One region of the Bradyrhizobium sp. CCBAU 051011 genome, then DNA from elsewhere that is predicted to be linked to it. Evidence: riboswitches for the same ligand, from Rfam matches in the RefSeq annotation. Region 1 holds a riboswitch; each other region holds the start of a gene.
The links. A riboswitch is a leader RNA that binds a small molecule or an ion and turns the genes downstream of it on or off. The one in region 1 is predicted to bind cobalamin.
Positions count from the first base shown of each region.

Region 1 (5,676 bases):
GAGGGAAGCCGTTGGCTCATCCGCCAGCAGGACCGGCGCCTCGCCCGCCAGCACCCTGGCGAGCGCGACACGGCTACGTTCGCCTCCCGAGAGCTCGGTAACGCGACGCGCTGCGAGCGCCATGATTTCGGTCGCCTGCATCGCGCGAGTTATGGCAATTTCGTCATCCGATGAAAGGCGTGCCGGATCGGTCGCACCACGTGGGTAACGTCCGAGCGCGACGATGTCTCTTACCTGCAGCGGCCAATGCACTACATGTCCCTGCGGAAGATAACCAAAACGCTTGGCGCGTTCGCGCAACGGCAGCGACGACAACAGGTCGCCGCCGACCTCGACGGTACCCGTCGACCGCACCAATCCAGCGAGCGCCCGCAGCAGCGTGGTCTTGCCGGCGCCGTTCGGACCAACCAGTGCCACGAGGTGCCGGCTTGAAAATGACAGCGAGACGTCCTCCAGCACGGCACGGCCGGACAGGGTCACGCCAAGGTTGTCAACCCTGAGAAGTGCGCCGTTCATGCAACCCCTCCAGCTAATGCCCGGCGCTCACGCACGATCAGATAGAGAAAGAATGGTACGCCGATGACAGAGGTGAGGACGCCGACCTTGATATCGGTGTTCGAGGGAATGATCCGCACGGCAATGTCGGCCGCGGTCAGGAGCGCCGCGCCGGTCAGTGCGCTCGGCAGCAGCAATCGCGCCGGGTCGTAGCCGACCACCGGCCGCATCAAGTGCGGCGCGACAAGGCCGATGAAGCCGATAGTACCGGAAACGGCGACCGCTCCGCCGATTCCCAGCGCGACGCCGGTGATGACCAGGAGCCGCACCCGTGTCACATCGATGCCAAGGCTCTGCGCGGTCTCCTCTCCAAGGCTGAGTGCGCGAAAGGCGCTGCGTTGACTCCACAGCAAGATGGCGCCAGCCACAATAAACGGCATGGCCAGCATAACGTGGCGAAAACTGCGATCCTCCAGGGAGCCAAGCAGCCAGAACGCAATTTCCAGGCTGGCGAACGGGTTAGGTGACAGGTTCATTGTCAAAGCGGTTGCCGCTCCCGCGAGGCTGGAGATCGCTAGCCCCGCCAAAATCAGCAGCAGCAATCCGGCGTTACGGCCGGCGATGCTGAGCAGGACGAACACCGACACAAACGCCATGGCAATGCCGGCCACCGGCAGCGCATAGGAACGGACGTCCGCCCATCCCAGCGCGATCATCAGAACCGCACCGAAAGCTGCCGATTGTGGTGCGCCGAATAGCGATGGCGAAGCCAATGGATTGCGCAACAGGCCTTGCAGGGCTGTGCCGGACAATCCAAGCACAGCGCCGATCGCCGATGCGAGGATGGCACGTGGCAGGCGAATTTCCCGAATGATCGTCTGGTGCGCGTCGCTGCCTCCGCCGAACAAGGCATTGACGACCGTGGCCGGCGAAAGCCTGACAGGTCCCGTTCCAAGCGAAACCAGCGCCAGCAGCACGACCAGTACGACAAGACCGACCGTGGTGGCGTATGCCGGCTTCGTTGCAGATTGACTCACCATGTCGCGTTAACCCCGGCATAGACTGCAGGACCCGTGGTGCCGAAGTTGAACACCTCCTGATAATGCTCGTTCAGGATATTTTCGCCCCGCGCGAAAACCTTCCAGACGGAATCGATCTTGTATTCGGTATAGAGATCGACCCGGGTATAGGGATCGAGCAGATTGGTTTCGTTGGCGCCGCTGTAGCGTTTGGAGACAGTGAGCACGCGCGGCTCAATGAGCCATTTGTCAGTGGGCGTAATGGCCAGTGCGAGCCGGGCCACATCGGAAGGACGGCGTTGCAAGGTAAGATTGGTCCTGAGATCGACAGCATGCAAATGGGTGTAGGCGGCCTTCAGCTTCAGATACCCTGGCAGGAGAACTAGATCCGACCCGAATTCGATGCCGGAGGTCTCCGCGCGGGTGACGTTGACATAGTGCCCGAGGGGATTGGCGGCATCGATCGAAAATTCGATCAGATTGGAAAATTTGTTGGCGAACGCCGTGACCGACAGTGTCAGTCTCCCGTTGAAAAGGGTTTGGTCTATTCCGGCGTCATATCCGAAGCTCTGCTCGGGACTGAGCGAACTATTGCCGTAAGTTGGCGCGTAGAGCTGATAGAGGGTGGGGGCCTTGGCGCCGGTGCCGGCGCTGGTACGCAGCTTGGTGCCGGTTTCGACAATCGTGTAGGCCGCGGTCGCGCGCCAGGTCTCGAACCGGGCAACGTCGACGACATCGTCGATCCGTCCACCAAGGCTGATGTTCAGCCGCTCGCCGATCGGCAATTGCCACAGCGCAAACACCGAATTGATATCTTGCGTTCCCTTGAGCTGGGGCGTCTGCGGCCCCGGAATCGGGAGCAGCTTGGTAGCATAGGTGTTTGCGGTTTCGTGTTGTGTTCTGGAGCCAAAAATAAGCGATCCTAGCGGCCCCATTTTCAGGTTGCCCTGGTATTCGGCGCCGACACTGTTGCCGACGTAATCGGAAATGGTCGATGTCGTGTTCTGCGGCAGTTTGTTGATCTTGTAGCTTACCTCGTTGAAGGAGCGGTCGATGTGGGTCTCGAACACGTTGAAGCTATGGTTCAGGACTCCGTCGAGCGTATCGAAAGAGGCGCGTCCCCAAACCTGCTGGAGCAGACGCGTGGCGCTTGAAGGCGTGTCGGGAAATGCGCCGGTCGCCGCATCATATGCCGATCGCGTGAACGAGGAGAGAACTCCGGATTCCAGCCGCACACCTTCTCCGGCGTCGTAGCCGATGCGCGCCGAGCCGCCGACGCGATCAAATCCGTCGCGCTCGAGCGGGCCATACTTGGCCTCAAGTGCCGGAATGCGATAACCAAAACGCGAGAAGCCGTTGCTGTGTTGTCCGCCTGCGGCAACAGCGTATGACCACGGACCAGCGGAGCCTGTCACCGATCCGCTGGTGGCGGCAGTGCCATAGCTTCCGCCCTCGGCGCGGACGTTGAATTGGGCGGGGCCGCCGCCCTTCCTGGTGATGATGTTGACGACACCGCCGATCGCGTCCGAGCCGTAGAGCGCACTTTGCGGCCCCTTCAACACCTCGATTCGCTCGATCGAGCTCGGCATGAGCATCGCGAAATCGAAGTCGCCGCTGGCGGCGGTTGGATCGTTGACACGAATGCCATCGATCATCACCAGGGTCTGACCGGTGTTGGCGCCGCGCAACCGGATGCTCGTCGTCGCGCCGGGGCCGCCGCTTTCGGTGATGTCGAGGCCCGGAACGGTTCGCAAAGCATCGACCAGGGACCCCGGATTGGTAGTTGCAATCGTCTCCTTGTTGACGACGCTAACGGCGCTTCCTGTACGGCTGAGCGGCTCCGGCGTTCGGTCCGGTGTGATCACCAATTCGGACGGTTGCGGTGGCGAGGAATCGGGCCTTGCCGGCACAGCCTGCCTCGTGCGCGCTGCGTTGTCCGTTCGGCGAACGGGCTTGGCGGGCTTGGCCGACGGCTTGGGTTCGACCACGACCTCTGGAAGTTTCTGCGGACCCGACTGGGCGATCGCCTCTTCAGGAAGGCCAAACAGGCCAAATAACGCGGCGAAGCCCGCGGCAAACCTACAGAATCCCATGACCACCTTTCCTTCGACCCACCGTCGAACGAGTTGAGCTTGGTCATCGGCCGGTCTCCTGGCTCGCGGTCGTCTCCCGGTCCGCCTTCCCAAACCAATGCAGGTTCAGTGGCTATGTTGGACTGAGAATGGCCGCTTACAGTTGCGGGGGCAGCTGCGGCATTGGGGGTGTTTCCCCGCACCGCATTCCCGTTTCACCTTCTACGAAGGCACCGATGACGGATGGAACGAAGCACAGAGCGACATCCGACGCAACCATTGGCGTCGACCCGCTTACGACGAGGCTCCGGACGATCGTGCGGAGAACCTATGAAAAAAAACACCGGTGAGGCAACCAAGCAACGCCCAGAACAGCAGGCTCGTAATGGTCACGGAGACCACGAACTGATGCGAGAGCGCATCGGGAACGTCGCTATGCGCGCCGGCATGCTGTGGCGCGCCAACCAGGTGTGGAGAGACGACCAGGCAAAATCCCAGCACGGTGGCCCAGACGGCGCGATGCAGAAAAATGAGACCCATGCCGAGGGCAGTTGCCAGTGCGGTCATGGTCCACCAAAGCTGACGTGCCCCCAGGGCGGCGACCGGTGCGCCCGGGAGCTCGGGCGGCAATCCAAGCCCCGGCGCGGCGGTGAAGACCACAAAGCCGCTTAGGCCCCACAACAGTGCTTCGTGCCGGTCTACGCCGCCGCGCATGGCATAGAAGCCGGCCAGCAAGAGCGAAAATCCAATTGCCGTGAGAATATTGGCGGCAGCCGTCAGGCCGTTGCGCTGCAATCCTTCGGCTGGTTTCCAAGCGGTGGCCTCATGTTCGTGAGAGGCGTGATTATGGGGCGCATGCCCCTTGGTGGATTCGCCCGTCGGCTTGACACCGGCTTCCGGCGCCTGGTGTTCGTAGGTTTCGGCTTTGAGGATCAGCGGGACGGTGCTGAAGTATTGCAGGACAGTGACCGCGGCACCGCCGATCAGTCCGCTCAAGACCGCGGAAAAGACAATCGAACGAAAAATCGACATCGCAAATCAGTGGCAGGGAAACGCATTCGAATGACGGACGTCGTGCGCGGCGTTGTGGACGGCATCGATATGGGAGAAACCGACGAACCCCACGATGAAGAGACCGAGAGCCATGGCGAGAGCTGCCTGGTAGACCACGCTCAGGTCATGACTGGCGATCGGCAAACTGGCAGCGGTACGAGTCTGTTGCATGACGGTTCTCCAAGGAAGCAGGCATTTCTAGCGGAAACGAATGTCTTTCGCGACCCCTAATTGCCCATTTGTTCGATTACGTCCCGGCTGGTGAGGTGAAAATTGACCCCGCGCGCAATTTCTCTTCGAGCAATTTTGGCCGCCGCCGCGGCACGGAAGGCGCGCTCCTGGTTGCGAAAAAAGGCCAGGCAATCATCAGGCTCCGGAAAAAACTGCAGTAGCGTTCGAAAGGCAAGCCGATGCACCATGCAGAAGCCGCGATGGTTGTCCGGCTCGAACGCCAAAGCGTCGATATCATCCCGCCAGCAAACTGGATTGTCGCTTTGATGCAACGGTAACTCCGGAGTTCAGCCCAGCGGAGCGGATTCGCTTTAGCCGCGCAGGTAGCGCCAGCCGATAACGACGCCGCTCACCGAGACGATAGCGCCCAGAATCGACAGCAGCCACACCACAATGTCCCAAGCCGGGCGGTACATCAGGAACAGTTGAAAGTCGAAACTGTGCAGCGCGTTGAACAACCAGCGATATGTGCGTCGGCTGCTGTCCACGCGGCCGATGATATCGCCGGTGACCGGGCTGATGTGAAACCACGTCTTTGCGTCATCATCAAACACCGCACGCAACACCGGCAGTTCGCGGTCATGATGATGTGCATACCAGTAAGTGTCGTATTCCTTGAGGGTCAATCGCTCCGTGATGTGAGCGTGCGGCGGCAGTTTTGCTGCGGCAGTCCAGAGGCGATCCTGCGAAAGCTTTGCAAATTCGCCCGATGTCACATCCAGTGGCGTCTGCGTGCCATCACGTGATGCAACGATGATCATCGGGCTGCCATCGAGCCAGACGAAACGCGCTTCAGTCGCGCCGAA
Region 1 covers NZ_CP022222.1:5,266,187-5,271,862, forward strand. The annotation lists gene ACH79_RS24545 (ABC transporter ATP-binding protein) at 1-516, opposite strand, end outside; gene ACH79_RS24550 (iron ABC transporter permease) at 513-1,535, opposite strand; gene ACH79_RS24555 (TonB-dependent siderophore receptor) at 1,529-3,607, opposite strand; cobalamin riboswitch at 3,638-3,839, opposite strand; gene ACH79_RS24560 (CbtA family protein) at 3,881-4,618, opposite strand; gene ACH79_RS24565 (CbtB-domain containing protein) at 4,625-4,810, opposite strand; gene ACH79_RS24570 (hypothetical protein) at 4,867-5,142, opposite strand; gene ACH79_RS24575 (PepSY domain-containing protein) at 5,182-5,676, opposite strand, start outside.

Region 2 (5,676 bases), 3.3 Mb from region 1:
GTTCATTACAAGCGGCCTCTTTTTCTCGGTCGCCGCTATGGCGACGCCCCGGCAATTCTTTCGGAAATTGGCTTGCGCAGGTTGGTTAGACGACCGCCACGCTCGCAACGAGTTGCTACCTTCGGCGCAAGCGCCATCCCCGTCGCTTTAACGAGAAGGGACGAGCACGGTCATGAGAAACTCGCCTTACGCGAGGCAACGCGCCTTCGTTGCAGGTCGGCGGCCCGTGAGGTGTTGAGTACGCATTCTTCTCCGGCCGTGATATCAGTCTTCGCGGTAAAGCCTCCGCGGGCGAATGTTAAAGATGTTTCTCGCATTGATAAGCGTCGGAGATATAGGGATGGAAATGGGAAGCCTTTCTTTGGTTGGTCCGGCATGCGGTAGTCGTCAATACTATCGAAGGAACGATCTCCCCTTCGGGCGCTCCGGCCGATCTCAGCGATCGGGCGCATTTGGAAGCCGTGCGAAGGCGCTTGCCGCGGGACGCCGCAATGCCAGCAGCCTTCGCACGAGTGCTACGACACGCGCTTGATGATGTAGCTATCCATGATCCAGCCATGCTTGGCGCGTGCTTCCTGTCGGGCGGCGACGATGATTGGCCCCACTTCTGCGAGCGCACCTGACATGGTGATTTGCGGGGGCATCCCGAGATAGGCGCCCCACCAGATATGTAGTCCGTTCGGATCGAGCCACTGGAACGCGGCGCCGCCATCGAGCATGACGACCACCGTGTCGGCGCCGGATGGCCAACCGCATTCGCGCAGCCGCCGTCCGGTGGTGACGAGAAAAGGCTCCCCAATGTCGTTCAGCGGCAGTGAATGTGCGGCGCAAAGCGCCTGGATCGACGTGATGCCCGGGACGACCTCGATTATCGGCAACGGATCAAGCCTTTGTGCGATCCGCAGGCTCGAGTCGTATAGCGAAGGATCGCCCCAGATCAGCAGGGCAACGCGCCCGTCATCACCGAGATGCGCCGCAATTGCCCGGGACCAGGTCACGGCGACGGCGTCGTGCCATTCCTCCACTCCCTTGCGGTAGCTCTCCTGCGCAGTATCGCGAACGGGCACGTCGAACTCAGCAACGCGCGTGCGGCTGTTCGTCAGGGCTTGCGCGCAAATCAGCCGGCGCAGGTCGGCGAGATCGGACTTCACCGGGCCCTTGCGCGGAATCAGCACCAAGTCAGCTGCATTGATCGCGCGGATCGCCCCAAGCGTGAGCTGCTCGGGATCGCCGCAGCCAATGCCTATCAGGGAGAGTGTCAGCATTACGTTATGAAACGGGGGCGGCCGCGGCTTGCGACCGCCCGCACGTCATCTTCAGGCGCCGTTGTGAAGCCGATAGGTAACAAGACCATCGGCAGTCACACCTCGCAGCGATTTCGCCAGTGCCAACACGGTCAGATCGGCCAGCGGTTCAATGACCACGACGAGCGCGTAAGAAGCGGCGAAAGACGCGATGGAGGCGAGGTTCTCGGCCGCAAAGCCCGCACCATACAGCGCCCAGAAGGCGACCCACCCTACGATGCCGGATTGATAGGCGGTTGAAAGCGCAAGTGCCTGCCGATATTGCAGGTCAACATAGGCGGTGTTGCGAGGAATGATCCGCCCGGCCAGCGCCTGGATCGCAAATAAGGGCACCAGCAGCGTCGTCACGTTCATACCATATTGCGGCAGGTCGGTCGGCACGAAGAACAGCCCCTGCAGCAGAAGACCAAGCGCCAACCCGAACGCGGCTGGCGCTGCGCCGAACAGGAGAAACAGCGTCGAGCCGAGAATGAAATGCACCTCCGAGACCCCGACCCTGAAATGCGGCAGGAGTTCGAAGAACGAGAAGACCAGGACCGTTGTTGCGACGGTGCGCACCGCCAGCGAAACAATTCCCTGCGCGCGCACGGTTTCGACCACGGGCTTGAAGGCGCAGCCGGCGGCAACGGCACCGGTTGCGCAACTCAGCACGAGCTTGGCGCCCGTAACGATACCTGGTTCGATATGCATGACTTAAGTCCCTTCTGCCGTCACACCCGACGGCGTTAGCGTTAAAAACTGCAGGGCCGGTCTCCTGGCTCGCGGTTCGAAACCGGTCCCCGGCCTTCCCAGGCCTGACGGCCAGTGGCGGATCGGAGCCCCTCACCGCTTACAGTCGCGGGGGCGGCCGGGCTTTGGGCGCCGCATTCAGGTCCGCCCTTCCCCGTTCCCAATTATGCTCTGGCGCTTTGCGCCGCTTCGAGCACCATGCCTGCTCTGTGTGCTCCTTCCGACGAGGAGACGTCAAGGGGCTCGCGAGATCGGGCGACAGCGTCATCATCGGGTCTCTCCCGCCAGCGTGCCGAAAAGAATGATCGGCGCCGTCGTTGCGGCGCCGGTTTGCGCTAGCTGCTCTGCGAGCTTCGCAATCGTGGTGCGGACAATCCGCTCCTCGGCGTGGCCAAGAGACTCGCAAATAGCGCCGGCGTGTCGGCAGCCACCGTGCTCGATCAGTTTTGCCGCGAGCGCCGGGAATGTGTCGCTTCCCCATATAAATAGGGTCGTTGATTCCGGATCGGCAATTGCCGCGCATCGATATAATCGGGCTCGCTCTTGAAGCACTGGACCTTCAGCCCGCGATCGCGATAGGCGCGCGCCAGCGTCAGCGTCGTCTTGCCGACCCCGGATGCAGGCGCGGAGATGACGAGGCTCGCCGTCATCACGAGCCTTCCGGAAAGCGAGGCGTCGGCCCGAGCGGCCGATAGCGGCGGTCATAGTCGACGGCATACAGGCGGCTCTCTCCGAAATCTTCCGAACCCAGTGTGCGGCCAACCAGAATAACGGCTGTGCGCTCGAGCTCGGTGCTTACAGCAGAGTCCAAGGTACCGAGCGTGGCGCGGACGATGCGCTGATCCGGCCAGCTTGCGCGCCAGACTATTGCAACCGGGCAGTCTCCTCCGTAGTGCGGCGTCAGCTCATCAATCACCGTGGAAAGCAGATGGATCGAGAGATGGATGGCGAGCACCGCACCGGTCGCGGCAAAGGTGGCGAGTTTCTCGCCTTGCGGCATCGCGCTCGCCCTGCCCGGCATCCGCGTCAGCACGACCGATTGCACAAGATCCGGTAGCGTGAGCTCGGCCTCGATCGCGGCCGCGGCGGCGGAAAAGGCCGGCACGCCCGGCGTGATTGAATAGGAGATTTGAAGCGCGCGCAGGCGGCGCAATTGCTCGCCCATCGCCGACCAGATCGAGAGATCCCCGGAATGTAGCCGCGCGACGTCCTTGCCCTCACGATGCGCGGTGACGATCTCCGACATGATGTCGTCGAGCGACAGCGGCGCGGTGTTCACGATCCGTGCATCCTTTGGGCAATGGGCAAGAACGCCCTCGGGTACGAGAGAGCCGGCATAGAGGCAGACCGCACAGGCGGCAATCAGATCGCGACCGCGCAAGGTGAGCAGATCAGCTGCTCCCGGTCCGGCACCGATGAAGTGCACCGTCATTCGGCGTCTCCTACCGCGATCGCTGCGGTCGCCGTCCGATCCTGCGAGACAGCCCGCGTCGAAACGAGGCGCGCACCACGGCCGGCGACCGCAAGCGCTGCGGCTTCGGCGACGGAGCCCGTACCGAACTTCGCCTTGATGGATTCTGACTGTGTGGGCGTGGCAATGCCGGCTAGGACATCGGCCGAAACAGGCCGGATCGGCACGGTGAGTTCGCGCGCCAGCAATTTGAGCGCGGCGGTTTCGGCCTTGTCGCTGACAGTTGCAACTGCCGCGAGACCTTCAGGACCGCCCGCGGCGGCGAGAGCTTCGCGCAGCGCAGCCAGTGTGACCTCCCGCTTGAACCCCAGACCTGCGACCTTCACTTGACTGCACTCCATTGCACGACCGGCCGCATCGCCTCCCAGGAGCGATAGCGGCCGAGGTGACCCGCATGCGCAATCTCAATTCGCATCAACTCGCCACCGTGGCGTTGATGAAGGTCCGAGAGTAGCGCCTCGGTCTCCAGCGTGACGGCATGCGCAACCACCCTTACTCTCGGCTCAATGCGCGACCACACCGCATCGAACATCCTAGCGTCGAGCCCTCCGCCGATGAAGACGGCTTGCGGTGTCTCAAGGCGTGAGAGGATATCAGGCGCTATTCCCTCGACGATGGCGATCCGATGCGTCAGACCGAAGGTTGCCGCGTTGCCGCGGATATTCGCTACGCGATTAGACCGCGCTTCGATGGCGATCGCCGTGCCACCACAGAGAGCCCATTCTACCGAGATCGAACCTGAACCGGCGCCAATGTCCCATAATCTGTCGCCGGATCTCGGCGCCAGCGACGAAAGCGCGAGCGCGCGCATCGGCCGCTTGGTGATCTGGCCGTCATGCACGAAGAGCGCGTCTGAAAGGCCGGAGCTGCGCGGAACGCCGTGCGGTCCATTGGTTTCCAGCGCAACTGCCACCGGCCCCGCGCCGCCATCTGCGGCGTAGCTGTCGGCCCGATATTGCGCCACGGATTCGCGGGGACCGCCGAGCGCGGTGAGCGTCCATAGCCGTGAATTGCCCCAGCCGCGCGCCGTCAACCATTTGGCCAGATCGCCGGGCGCCTTGCCGTCGCGCACGAGACAAATGATGCGCGCTCCATGTGTCAGATGCGGCACCAGGCGTTCGAATGGCGCCGCGTGGATTCCAAGACAGACGACAGATTCGAGCCGCCATCCGAGCCGCGCCGAGGCAAGCGAGAATGTCGAGAGCGCGGGATGCGCAATCCATTCGCTCTTGCTGAGCCGTTCCGCGAGACTGGCTCCTACGCCGTACCAGGACGGATCGCCCGAGGCGAGCACCACCGTCGGACGACCGCGGCAGGCCAGCACGCAATCTGTCTCGAACGGCGCCGCCCAGGGACGGCCGCGGTCGGAAATCCCTGCCAGCGCGAGATGCCGTTCGCCGCCAAACACCGTCTCGGCTTCCGCAAGCGCCTTTCGGCTTGCATCCGAGAGGCCGGCAAGGCCATCTTCGCCAATGCCGATGATCGTCAGCCAGGGATCATGCATGATGTGCGCCCTCATTCTGGGCGGAACAAGCGATGCCAATCTGCTCGCAGACGCTGTGGCGCGCGCGGGGTGTGATGCGATCTATTCCTATGGAGGTCGCACCCGCGCCCCCGTGAACCAGCCGCTGCCGACCCGCATCGGAGGGTTCGGCGGCGTGAATGGCCTTGCCGAGTTCATTCGGCGCGAGGAAATAACGCACCTTGTCGATGCAACCCATCCCTTCGCGGCCGAAATGAGCCGTAATGCGGTTGCAGCGTGCGAGATGACCGGAACACCGCTGATCGCGCTCGAGCGCGCGCCCTGGGCAAAAGGGACCGGCGACACCTGGATCGAGGCCGCGGATATCTCCTCCGCTACGGCAGCATTGCCGAACAATCGCGCGCGGGTATTTCTTGCGATCGGACGCCAGCACATCGCACCTTTCAGCGCCAGGCCGCAGCACGCCTACACTTTGCGGTTTGTCGATCCTCCCGATGGACCACTGCCGTTTCCGGACGTCGATGTCATCGTGTCGCGCGGACCGTTCACCCTCGCCGGCGAATTGGAGATGATGCGTGCGCGCGGCATCGAATGGGTTGTTGCCCGCAACTCCGGTGGAGCGGGCGCGCGCGCCAAGATCGACGCCGCGCGCGAGCTCGGCCTTCCCGTCGTGATGCTCAAGCGGCCCG
Region 2 covers NZ_CP022222.1:8,519,698-8,525,373, forward strand. The annotation lists gene cobF (precorrin-6A synthase (deacetylating)) at 516-1,265, opposite strand; gene ACH79_RS40100 (energy-coupling factor ABC transporter permease) at 1,317-1,994, opposite strand; cobalamin riboswitch at 2,031-2,249, opposite strand; gene ACH79_RS43485 (hypothetical protein) at 2,474-2,683, opposite strand; gene cobM (precorrin-4 C(11)-methyltransferase) at 2,683-3,465, opposite strand; gene ACH79_RS40110 (cobalamin biosynthesis protein) at 3,462-3,830, opposite strand; gene ACH79_RS40115 (bifunctional cobalt-precorrin-7 (C(5))-methyltransferase/cobalt-precorrin-6B (C(15))-methyltransferase) at 3,827-5,008, opposite strand; gene ACH79_RS40120 (cobalt-precorrin-6A reductase) at 5,007-5,676, shown strand, end outside.
Region 2: another riboswitch for cobalamin. It lies ahead of ACH79_RS40100 (energy-coupling factor ABC transporter permease); the one in region 1 lies ahead of ACH79_RS24555 (TonB-dependent siderophore receptor).

Region 3 (5,676 bases), 3.3 Mb from region 1:
TACCTTCTTTCATTCGAGTTCATATACCGCTAATCCAGTGGCCTGCGCCGCCGCAAAGGCTAACCTGGATCTCTGGCAAAGTCAGGAATACCGCCAGCGCGTGGCGTCGGTTGCCACCATGCAAGAGCAGGCCGTTGAGCCATTCCGCACCGACCCGCGCTTTGCAAACGTCCGTCGGGCGGGCACCATCACAGCACTCGATCTGCAAACGAGCGATGCCGGCTATCTCGCTAGCATCGGACCGAAGCTTCAGGCCTTCTTTAAAGACCGAAATCTGTTGCTGCGCCCGCTCGGCAATACGATCTATGTGATGCCGCCTTATTGCGTCACGGCGACAGATCTTGACCAAATCTATGCCGCCATCAGGGATTCTGCTGATGCGCTGGCTTGAGGGTGCCTTGGTGCGTGTAGCAGTAGGAGCATTTGACCTTTTCGGCGCTTAGGCAATAGTTATCTAGCTGAATATCAATCTACAGCAAACTTTAGAACCGATCTGAGAGAGTGTTGCTGATACACCAGATACCAAACGCGCCCGTAGATGGGGTGAATTCGCTAATGTTGCTGATAGCGCTCCCACAGGGTGTACGGCAGCGCGACCCAAAGACGCTCCCCATGAGGAAAGCGCAGCTGAGAAGTTCTTCTTTGATGGTCCGCGGTCAAAAAGTCTCCGCACGTTCTTATGAGGAACGCGAACACCTCGGCTTCGCCAAGGCAGCCGCAAAATCTACATCTTACCCAGCCCACAGTGAACATGCATTTCGAGCAGCTGGAGGTAAAACCGGATGCTGCCCTCTGACAGCGCAAAAGCCAGCGACGAGATCGGGTGAGTGCTGCCACACGCACCCCATCAGCCCGGCTAGTTGAAATCGGTCGAAGAAAGGCGTGCGATCGCAGGATTTAACCGCCGACGCGCCGCTCATTGCATTAATCAAGATGAATACATTCGTTACAAATTGGAAATCTCAGCGAAGCACTTCGATTGAGCGGTCGCTTTCACCAAGGCGGCGCACATCAGGGTCAAACTCTTGCGCGCATTGCCCGTACGCTAATGGGGAGACTTGGCATCGCCGGCGCGGCATTTCACGTGCGGGCGTGATGCTGAGGCGAAGAAAGTGCAGGGGGTATCCACCTAACTCCGACAGGAGGCGAGATGCGCAACAGCTCCCATATTCCCTACCACGGTCCAGTGAGGTGCTGTGCGATATGCGGCGGAAAGTTCGGGCTGATCCGCCACTACTGCTGGCGAACGGCCCTTTGTTCCATGAAATGCGTCGACCGCCTCAAGGCGCGGCGGGAGGCCGACCACAAATGGCTTCGCTGGTTGCGAGCGGCTTAATAGGCGGCACCGAGACGCCGCGGGAGACGGGGTCGGGGCAGAAGCGCATTAGCGGAGTTGAGAAACTTGTCATTAGAATTCGGTGTGACGCATTAAAGAGTAACATGGAAGTATCAGGTGACAGAGACGTCGGCAACAATCATCGACTTTACAGCTTACAGGATGAACAAGCGTGCCGCGGCTGACCTGTCGCGCGACGTAATTTGGTTGACTGCGCCATATCCAGCGGTCGCATCCTCGTCTCTTCTGGCCGTTTCTGGCCTGGATCCCGTTTGGTTTGCTGGATCCGTCCGTGTCGGAACAGGAGCCTTCGTGAGCAGTCCCCGGACGCGGCGCGGGGAACTAGTGACGGAGATGGATGCGCGACTGTTAACGTTTGTGCGTGGGTTCCCAATTTTGGAGACGAGATCGTTCTTGCCAGCATTGACAGTTTTCTCTCGACTTCCATAGGAAGCACTGACTGCAGGGATACGAGGCAAGCGATCGATCGAGATCTATAATAAGTCAAAGTTAAGAGCAGCCTCCTTGAACGTGTCGCGATTCCAATGCTGCAGCGGTGAATGGTGGAGGGACGTCGTGTCGCCTGGGCCGCCGCGTACGCATGATACGGCACGCATGGCCGATCCATCGTCGAAGTATCCTGGTCGGAGATAGTGTTGGCAATGTCGGCCTGGGATTCGGCAAGACAGCGTCTGTCAGCATGGCCTAGGGAATTATCCCTTGATGCGGCTGCTGCGCAGACAGGCAAACCCATGCTTTGCTTCTGGCGGAACGCCGGAGGACCATCTCGGTCTCACCCCCGGAGTGTTAATGTCATGCGTAGATCCGAGGTGCAGGGAATGAAAGCCGACCAAACGGGAGTGTGCTAAGATATATGTAGACTTGCACTGAATAGGTGTTTTCGTGGATGAGCAGTTTTTAAAGGACCGGGCCCAGATCATTCGCGATCTAGCGGACAAGGCAGACCCTTTCATTAGAAAAAGGCTGCTGGACCTAGCGGAACGGTATGATAGACGTATAAGACCGACGGTCTCAGATGACAAAGCGCGGCGAAACTAATTGGTCGTGGAACTGTTCCGACCGATCAGGCGACTCACCATTGATTGCACGTGGCCGATTTCGTGGTCGACATCCATGAGCGACGCTCTGGAGTCCGCCTGAAGGGACCCGACCGCACGTTTTCTTCAGAGCCGCTCGCGCCTGAAGACGCGGAGGCGGCTTATTACATTACGAGGACGTCAATCGCCCGTCTTGCGGAGGCGTCCTCTTCTCGAAATTAGGATGGGTGACCGTACGCCGGCATTTACGAACAACTGTTCGCCGAGGCTAATGACCTGTATCTGCGAGAACCTGCTCGCACCATGCGTTTTTGCGGTCAGAGCCATTGAGATCCTGCAAATCAATCTCTTGCCGGATGCAGAAAAAAGGCCGCGCGAATGTTACGCGCGGCCAAGTCAGGGAGGAACGCCCCAAGGGGCGGCTGAAGGAGCATCGAGATGAGTAGATCGATCACTCACCGAGAACTCCAAGCTTGTGAGAGCATCAGTGTTACGAGACGCTTTTTTATTCGTCTCTAGTCGCGCGAAGTGATCGAATACTTGAGTTCTTGCGCGGTTTGGCGGTAATTTTTGTACATGTCTCGCATCTTTTGTGCAAAGATGATCAGCTGGACGCATCGTTCAGCTCGACGTATCGGTCGGTCTACCGCGATAAGCCCGGATACCTAAGGAGGTCACCGTTCCCTTCTTTGTTCAGGCGGGATGTCGTTTCGGCGACACTCATCACGGGTCTCGGTGATCTATTACAAGCCTGTACGTGACGTGCGCTGCGAGTTCAGAATCGTGAGAAGCTACAGGCCTATGGGAATGTCAACGTAGCGCATCGATGGCTCGTCAGCGTCCGCCGGACCGAGCTGGTCCGAAGCCGACTGGCAAGCCGCAAGCGCTGCCGATGTCTGCTCTATGGCCTGCAAATGGCGAAGCATCACGCGGATATGGCGCGGCCAAAATGGTCGTTTCGGAGTGCGACGGTGGACGGTTCGAGTCCGCAGACGACAGAATGGATGACATGCCGCTCGAAGGCCACGAGATCGGGGGTGCCCGTAACTTTCAAGCACGGGCCAGGAAGGTGATGCGGCAGTCGTGCCTGAACGGGCTGTTTTTGGCCAAGGTGGTCGCTGAGCCGATGCAGGCGATAGAGATGCGCGGAGGTGGGCAACCTTCGGTCAATGGCTACGTCAGCGCATGGGTACGGCGATGCGACAGTAAGTTTCGGCAAGATATGGGTGTGCCTCGCGATATAGCATGTAGGCGCGTGCAGAGTTGGAGGCGGCCGCCTACCGATTTTCCTGCGGCGCTCACCACCGCGGAAAATTCGAACCTTTGCCGAGCGGATGCCGGGCGTGCCGCTGCTCGCCAATGTGACCGCCTTCGGCAAGACGCCGTTTCTTGCGGCGGCAGAATTCGAAATAACTAATCAATGGCGATCTGGCTCGTGTCGGCGCTGCGGGTGGCGAATAAGGCGCAGGAAGATGTGTAAGCTGGGATCGCGCAACCGCCGCACCCACATGATTGTCGATCGAATCCAGACGTGCGCCCAACTCTATGCCACGATCGGGCCACACGACGACGAGGCTAGATGCCTCCGTTCTCCAGACAATCGCTCCGAACCGCACAAAGAATTATCGAGAGGTTGACGGAACAGTCCTCTTGCAGGTAATCGGAGATGTCGAGGTTCTCCGGATGGATCCGGAGCTAAGAGGGAAGCCGGTGCGATGCCGGCGCTGCCCCCGCAACTGTAAGCGGCGAGCCGCTGTCCAATAGAAGCCACTGAAGCCACGCGGCTTTGGGAAGGTCGGATAGCGGCGACGACCCGCGAGCTAGGAGACCTGGCCCGACAATATATTCGTCCACGGGCGGGGTGTCCCGGTGGTGCGCCAAGCAGTTGCCGCTTTCCGCGGCTTTTCTGCACGCGTCCGCCATGGCCTTTGCTCCCAACATGGGGTTGAAGCTATGTCTCTTCTCTCGATTCCTGTCGCTACCCTCGGTACGCCGCGCATCGGTCCGCGCCGCGAACTCAAACTCGCGCTCGAGAGCTATTGGGCCGGAAAATCTGACGAAACGCAGCTTCTTGAGGCCGCGGCTGCGCTTCGCGCCGCCAACTGGGCGCGGCAGAAATCGCTCGGCGTAACCGTTATTCCTTCAAACGACTTCTCGCTTTATGACCATGTGCTCGATACCAGCGTGATGGTCGGTGCCATTCCGGAAATTTACGGTTGGAGTGCAGGCCCTGTTTCGCTCAAAACCTACTTTGCGATGGCACGGGGCGTGCAGCGCGATGACCATGACGCGAATTGCGGTCACGCCGAGCACAGCGCGGCAGCGCAGGAGATGACCAAATGGTTCGACACCAATTATCACTACATAGTGCCGGAATATCACAAGGATCAGACCTTCACGCTTTCCTCTCGCAAGCCGATCGAGGAGTACGAAGAAGCGAAAAACCTGGGTTATCAGACGCGCCCGGTGCTTGTTGGTCCGGTCACCTTTCTCAAGCTCGGCAAGAGCGCCGATCCTGCATTCGATACGCTGTTGCTTCTCGATAGGCTGCTGCCGGTCTATGTAGACGTTCTCCGCGAACTCACCTTAAGGGGCGCCGAGTGGGTGCAACTGGACGAGCCATGTTTGGTCCTGGACCTCGATGCTGCCACACGCGACGCGCTGCGCCGGACCTACACCTATCTGGCGAAAAAGGTTCCCGACGTGAAGATCATGCTCGCTACCTATTTTGGAACGATCGGCGATAACCTGGAAGCCGCTTTGACGTTGCCGGTTGCGGGCCTTCACATCGACCTGGTCCGCGCCCCGGAGCAGTTGGACGTGATTGTCGCCGACGCTCGAAGGGATCTTGTCATTTCCCTCGGAGTCGTCGATGGCCGCAATGTCTGGCGTTCGAACCTTCCAGCGGTGCTCGACCGGCTCGAACCTGCCATCGCAAGGCTCGGCAAGGACCGCGTGCAGATTGCACCCTCATGCTCGCTGCTTCATGTCCCGATCGATCTCGAACTAGAGACCGATCTCGATCTCGATGTGAAAAGCTGGCTTGCTTTCTCCGTCCAGAAGATCGGAGAACTCGCAACGCTGGGCCGCGTGCTGGCTAAAGGATGGGAGGAAGCGGCGGATGTACTTGAGGCTTCGGAGGCCGCGGCCGTCGCGCGCGAAACGTCACCCAACGTTCACAATGCGAACGTCGCCAAGCGAATGGCTGCAATCGATGGCAGCATGCGGCGTCGTCACAGTCCTTTCGCCCGGCGCGCCGAGGTTCAGCGCGCGCGGTTCCGA
Region 3 covers NZ_CP022222.1:8,540,648-8,546,323, reverse strand. The annotation lists gene ACH79_RS40185 (adenosylmethionine--8-amino-7-oxononanoate transaminase) at 1-391, shown strand, start outside; cobalamin riboswitch at 4,050-4,246, shown strand; gene metE (5-methyltetrahydropteroyltriglutamate--homocysteine S-methyltransferase) at 4,348-5,676, shown strand, end outside.
Region 3: another riboswitch for cobalamin. It lies ahead of metE (5-methyltetrahydropteroyltriglutamate--homocysteine S-methyltransferase); the one in region 1 lies ahead of ACH79_RS24555 (TonB-dependent siderophore receptor).

Region 4 (5,676 bases), 3.3 Mb from region 1:
TGTCATCGGCCATAAGGACGTAATCGATCGGCGGTAGACCCGTAGGCAGGTTTTCGGAGTGGCCCAGCCGATTCCTTGATGCCGCCGAGCTCTGCGCTGTTGGGTCCTCGATCGCACACGACTTCACGTCTTAGCCCACCGAGCTAAATCGACGGGAATCTATCAGTTTGGGAACCTCTCAGGTGGCTCGCCGAAAGGTTGTCTCGTGCATTGTCGAATCCCGAATACGAAAATCCGGATACAGAGCAGCGTGCATGGTCAAGACAGGCGTTGCCATAGGCAAGGGGGTGTTCTTGCAAGGGCGTGTCTGTATGACCGAAAAAGCCCGACGCACTTTGCTAAAGGGAGAAGCAAGAGGTGCGTCGGGCTGCAACCTGAAGGTTGCGGGCATCGGCACGGCTGAAGGTCCGTGTCCATGCCCAATATCACCCTTGCAAACGACGTGCCGCTCGAAAGCTGCCGATGATCTGCGTCTAGTCGGCCCAGGGAACGGCCGCGCGACATTCTTGGATTGAGAATAGTGTCGCAATTACCACGTTGCGTAGCGAGACTTTGTCGGCCACCAAACAATCCTGCGCCATGATGAGCCGGGTGCTTCGCTGTTTGCGAGCCGTGTCCGTGCAAGCCTCGATGAGTAGCTTCGCACCAGCCGTCGGCCAACATGCCCTCTCAGCGGTCTTTCGCGATTGAGCCCTAGACTCGCAATTGTGGGGTTTCCGCCGCGTGCGCTGGCTGATCCGAAAGCAGCGCAAACACGCAGCGGGCCTTGCAGATGGGAAACGGGCCGAGGCCGCGCAAAAAAGTCGGCCACCGCGATGTCTTGGTAAAATGGATTGCAATTCGGCCAGAGCTTACGCCTGGTCACCAGAGCGTCCTGCGCGAATGAGGCGATTTAGATCAAGGGTCGCTGAACGCATGTCTTTATGTATCAACAGCATAGATGCATCCCATCGAAACAATCGATTTCACCAGTTTTGCGGAATGCTGTTAGAAAGCGAGCATAGTCTGGTGCAAATGGCACACATACTCGGACGTCACTTCCATCGCGGATGAGTGATCACAGGTGGGCGAAGCATTGGCGGACAGCCTCTTTTCGGTGGGTTCATCTTGAAGCATATCTTTGATGATCGCCTCAAGATTACGTGACCGACGCACTTGTCGAGCTTCACGCGATCGTTGGGCCGAATTCCCTGAATAGAGCAGAAGGAAGCGAAACCTGATTTCATTTGGAACGTATATCGGCCTTCCCGTGGCTAAAGTTAACGGCGAATGCCCCCGCCGTAAATGAACCGCCGGCACCCTCCCTCTGCCGACGGAAGCTGGTGCGATGTGTAGCAGCGTCGCTCCCCCCCAGACTGACTTCCGCCCGGCCGCCGAAAAGGAGGCCGGGCATTTTTTTGGCGAGCAGGAGCGCCAGCTTGCAGATCTTGCATTTGATCTCACTCACGCCCATGAATTCAGGGGGCGGCGCCGCGTCCTCGCACCAATCCATCGATAGGTCAGAACGGCCCATCGGATTAGTTGATGTCTGTCAGCGGCCTATTATTCCGCAACGATAGTGGGCCGGCAGAAAAGCTTTTTTCCTAAGGACAGGCATGGCATTTACCAGTTGCGCTTCGGCCAATCGCCAGGTTCGCATCAAATGCATCGCGGTCAGCATCCTGATTTGTTGACCTACGAGTTGACACGCGATGAAGGCTCTGGATGGAAAGTTGAAACCTAGGCTATCGTCGAGTGGTAAATTCCTTCGCCGATCGCCGATGTTCCCAGTTGGCGCGACACAATTCACCAAAATGTCTGGTCAGCAGCGGGCGCTCGCCGGTGTCCCACGCACCTTTGATGAATTGCATCATGGCGCAGGGAAAGCCATGCGCAACGCACCGCATGATCATGCCGAGAGCCAAGGAGGATTTCCCTTTGCTCGCGCAGGTGTGGACGATGATGAGTCCCTTCTCACCGCTCTTGGCGGCTATCATCCGGTCGCGCGCTGCTTTTTTTCTTCGCCATTTTGGCCGCATGGTGGGCGTCCAGCGAGGCTTCAGAGGTCACGGTTTCGTCCTCAGCGGCATCAGGTTCGGAAGTCATGAGCACGCTCTACGGCTTGACAAGCTGCACGCTTGGGCAAATGGTGGGGTGGCGTTGGTTCCTGTCCTAGGACAGGCGAAGAGGGAATGCGATAGGGCTCTAGCCGCGAAGCTTGGACCTGAAGCGCAGCCGCCCCCGCGACCGTGACCGGAGAGATCTCTAGGAGCCACTGACCCGTCAAGGGTTGGGAAGGTGGAGATCGAAGGGAAAACCTGCTCCGCAAGCCGGGAGACCTGCCAGCGCAGAGACTTGAGACCGGCGGACGGGGTGCTCCGCGACGGCAACGAACCGTAGTGTCTCCGGTTCGTGCGCCTCATCGCCTCCGCCAAAAATCGAGGAGGGCGATGACCGTCACGCTTCATGTCTGCATCACCTGCCGTGCCGACCAACCCGTAAGAGAAGGCAAAATCACGCCAGGCGCGCGTCTGCACAGCGCCATTCTCGCCGGCGTGCCGGAAGACGTCCACGTGGTTCCGGTCGAATGCCTGTCTGCTTGTAGCCAGGGTTGCGCGCTCAGCGCGCCTGGACGGTGGTCTTACGTCTGCGGCCGCCTGTCCGACATAAACGCGCCGGACGTGATCGCCGGTGCTGCGGCCTATGCGGCGACGGCCGACGGCATCGTGCCGTGGCGCAGCCGGCCGGAGATCTTCCGCAAACAATCGCTTGCCCGCATTTCCACCGATTACCATGAAACGGATCTGCTGCTCGCCGCAGACTATGCCGTGCATGAGGCGGGCCTTGCGCCCGCGGCGGCGCGCCTCGGCGCGGCCACACCATCGCTCTACCACCTACGCGACACATCCCGATCAGCCGCGTGCTCGCTCGTTGACCGAGGAAATTTCGCGCGTTGTGCGTGCGCGTGCGGTCAACCCAAATGGATGTCCGGGATGATGCGCCACGGCTTTCGGGGCGCGGCGGAAATCGCTGCCACGCTAGAGCATATGGCCAGCTTTGCACATCTTGCCGATGCGGTGCCCACGCATCTCTTCGATCTCTATTACGACGCGATGCTTGGCAGCGACAACGTGCGCACTTTCATGGCGCGCGAGAATCCGGCGGCGCTTGCGGCGATCGAGACTTGCTTCACCCGTTTGAATCAAGCTTCGCCCTGGAGGACACGGCGCAATTCGATTGCGGTCGCGCTGCGGGAGGCTTCATGAGCGCTGTTGCGATCAAGGGCTGGTGCCCCAGCGCCTTACGGCCGATGCGGTCGGGAGATGGGCTCGTGGTTCGCATCCGGCCGCACGGTGGCCGGCTGGCTCCGAAGCAGGCAGCGGGAATTGCGGTGCTGTCCGAGCGCTACGGCAACGGCCTGATCGATCTGACCAGCCGGGGCAACCTGCAAATCAGGGGTGTCAGTGATCAAGGTCATCGGCCCTTGATCGAGGAACTCTCACGGCTGCACTTGCTCGATCCCGATGCGGAGTCGGAAGCGCGGCGCAACATCCTTGTCTCGCCCTTCTGGAGCGCCAGTGACGATACCTGTTTTCTCGCAGCAGAACTTGAACGCGGGCTTGTGATGGGACCGCCCGACCTGCCGACCAAATTCGGCTTCGCCGTTGATTGCAGCACAGAGCCCGCGCTGGCCGGCGCCTCCGCCGACATCCGGATCGAGCGCAGCATCGCGGGAGAGCTGATCGTGCGTGCCGACGGTGCGGAGCATGGTCGTCCCGTCTCACGGACAGAAGCGGTAAGCGTTGCGCTCGCGCTTGCCGAGTGGTTCGTCGACTCGGGCGGAGCCAGGGAGGGGAGAGGGCGAATGAAAGCGCATGTCGGGGCTGGCGCAAAACTGCCCGACGCGCTTCGTAGCAACGTCAAGCCGGCTTGCATGATCGCGGAGCCGCGTCCCGGACTTTATCCGCAAGGCGCGATGGTCGCTGCGGCTTTCGGACAGCTGACACATGCCGCTCTCAGCCATCTTGCCGGATGCTCGCAAGGATTACGGATGACGCCCTGGCGCATGATTGTGGCGGAAGGATTGCGCGAAATGCCCCACTGCGAGAGCCTCGTCACCCAAGCGGACGATCCGATCCTGCGCGTCGTCGCCTGCAGCGGTGCGCCCGCCTGCTGTGAGGCGCACTGCGACACTCGTGCACTTGCAGCGTCGCTTGCGTCGCATATTGCCGCGGACGAGAGGCTTCACGTCTCTGGCTGTGCCAAAGGCTGTGCTCATTCGGGGACTGCTGCGCTCACCCTTGTTGCGACCCGCGAGGGATTTGATGTCATCCGCAGCGGCTCAACGAGGGATACGCCTAGCCAGCGTGGAGTAAGCGCAGGCCGAATGATCGCGGATCCTTCCGTTCTAACGGGAGCGCCCTGATGACGCACGTCTATGAAACCGATGGTGCGACGATCTACCGTCAATCCTTCGCCACCATTCGCGCGGAGGCGAACCTTGAGCGATTTTCTGCCGACGAGGAGCCAGTGGTCGTGCGGATGGTCCATGCCGCCGGCATGGTGAGTCTCGAATCCTGCATCCGCTTCACGCCCGGCATGGCGCGCATCGCGCGGGCTGCGCTGCAGAACGCCGCGCCTATCCTCTGCGACGCACGCATGGTGTCGGAGGGAATTACGCGTGCGCGCCTGCCGGCCGGCAACGCCATCATCTGTACGCTTGACGATCCCAAGGTTCCCTCCCTCGCGCAATCCATGCGCAATACCCGCTCAGCCGCAGCGCTGGAATTGTGGAGGCCGCATCTGGACGGCGCGATCGTCGCTATCGGCAATGCGCCGACCGCGCTCTTTCACCTGCTCAACATGCTGGAGGATCGCAACTGTCCAAGACCTGCAGCGATCATCGGTTGTCCGGTCGGCTTTGTTGGCGCGGCTGAAGCCAAGCTTGCGCTGATGGTTGACCAGCCTGCGCCGGCGCTGACGGTCGAGGGGCGCCTTGGCGGCTCCGCAATCACGGTCGCCGCCGTGAACGCGCTGGCGAGCCGGAACGAATAGCTATGGGGCGCATCATCTGTTGCGGCCTCGGGCCAGGAAATCCGGACCTCATGAGCGTGCGCGCCGATCGTGAGGTCCGTGCGGCCAAGCACGTTGCCTATTTCCGGAAGAAAGGACGGGCTGGCCAGGCGCGCCGCATCGTCGATGGACTACTGGCAAAGGACGTCTGCGAATATCCGATGGAGTATCCGGTCACTACGGAGATCGCCTTCGATAGTCCGGAATATGTTGGCCTCCTTGCCGGCTTTTACGACGAGTGGGCGGAGCGTCTTGCGCGGATCGCCCGCGCGGCCGACATCGTCGTTCTCTGCGAGGGCGATCCCTACTTCTACGGTTCCTTCATGCACCTCCGTGCACGTCTGCAGCGCCGCGTCGAGATCGAGGTGATCGCCGGCATTCCCGGCATGGCTGGCTGCTGGAATTCGGTCGGCCTGCCGATCGCCCTCGGCGACGATGTGATGACGGTACTGATGGGTACGCTGTCGGAACAAGAGCTCGAGCAACGCGCGCGCAATTCCGATGCGCTCGTCATCATGAAGACCGGGCGCAATCTGAAGAAGGTGCGCCGCGCGCTTGCCGGCGCCGGCCGCCTTGGCGAGGCATGGCTGATCGAACGCGGCACTATGCCGGCCGAGCGCGTCG
Region 4 covers NZ_CP022222.1:8,526,252-8,531,927, reverse strand. The annotation lists partial or broken gene ACH79_RS40150 (cob(I)yrinic acid a,c-diamide adenosyltransferase) at 1,776-2,085, opposite strand; cobalamin riboswitch at 2,124-2,341, shown strand; partial or broken gene ACH79_RS44670 (DUF1636 family protein) at 2,430-2,759, shown strand; gene ACH79_RS44665 (cobaltochelatase subunit CobN) at 2,808-3,245, shown strand; gene cobG (precorrin-3B synthase) at 3,242-4,405, shown strand; gene ACH79_RS40135 (precorrin-8X methylmutase) at 4,405-5,034, shown strand; gene cobI (precorrin-2 C(20)-methyltransferase) at 5,037-5,676, shown strand, end outside.
Region 4: another riboswitch for cobalamin. It lies ahead of ACH79_RS44670 (DUF1636 family protein); the one in region 1 lies ahead of ACH79_RS24555 (TonB-dependent siderophore receptor).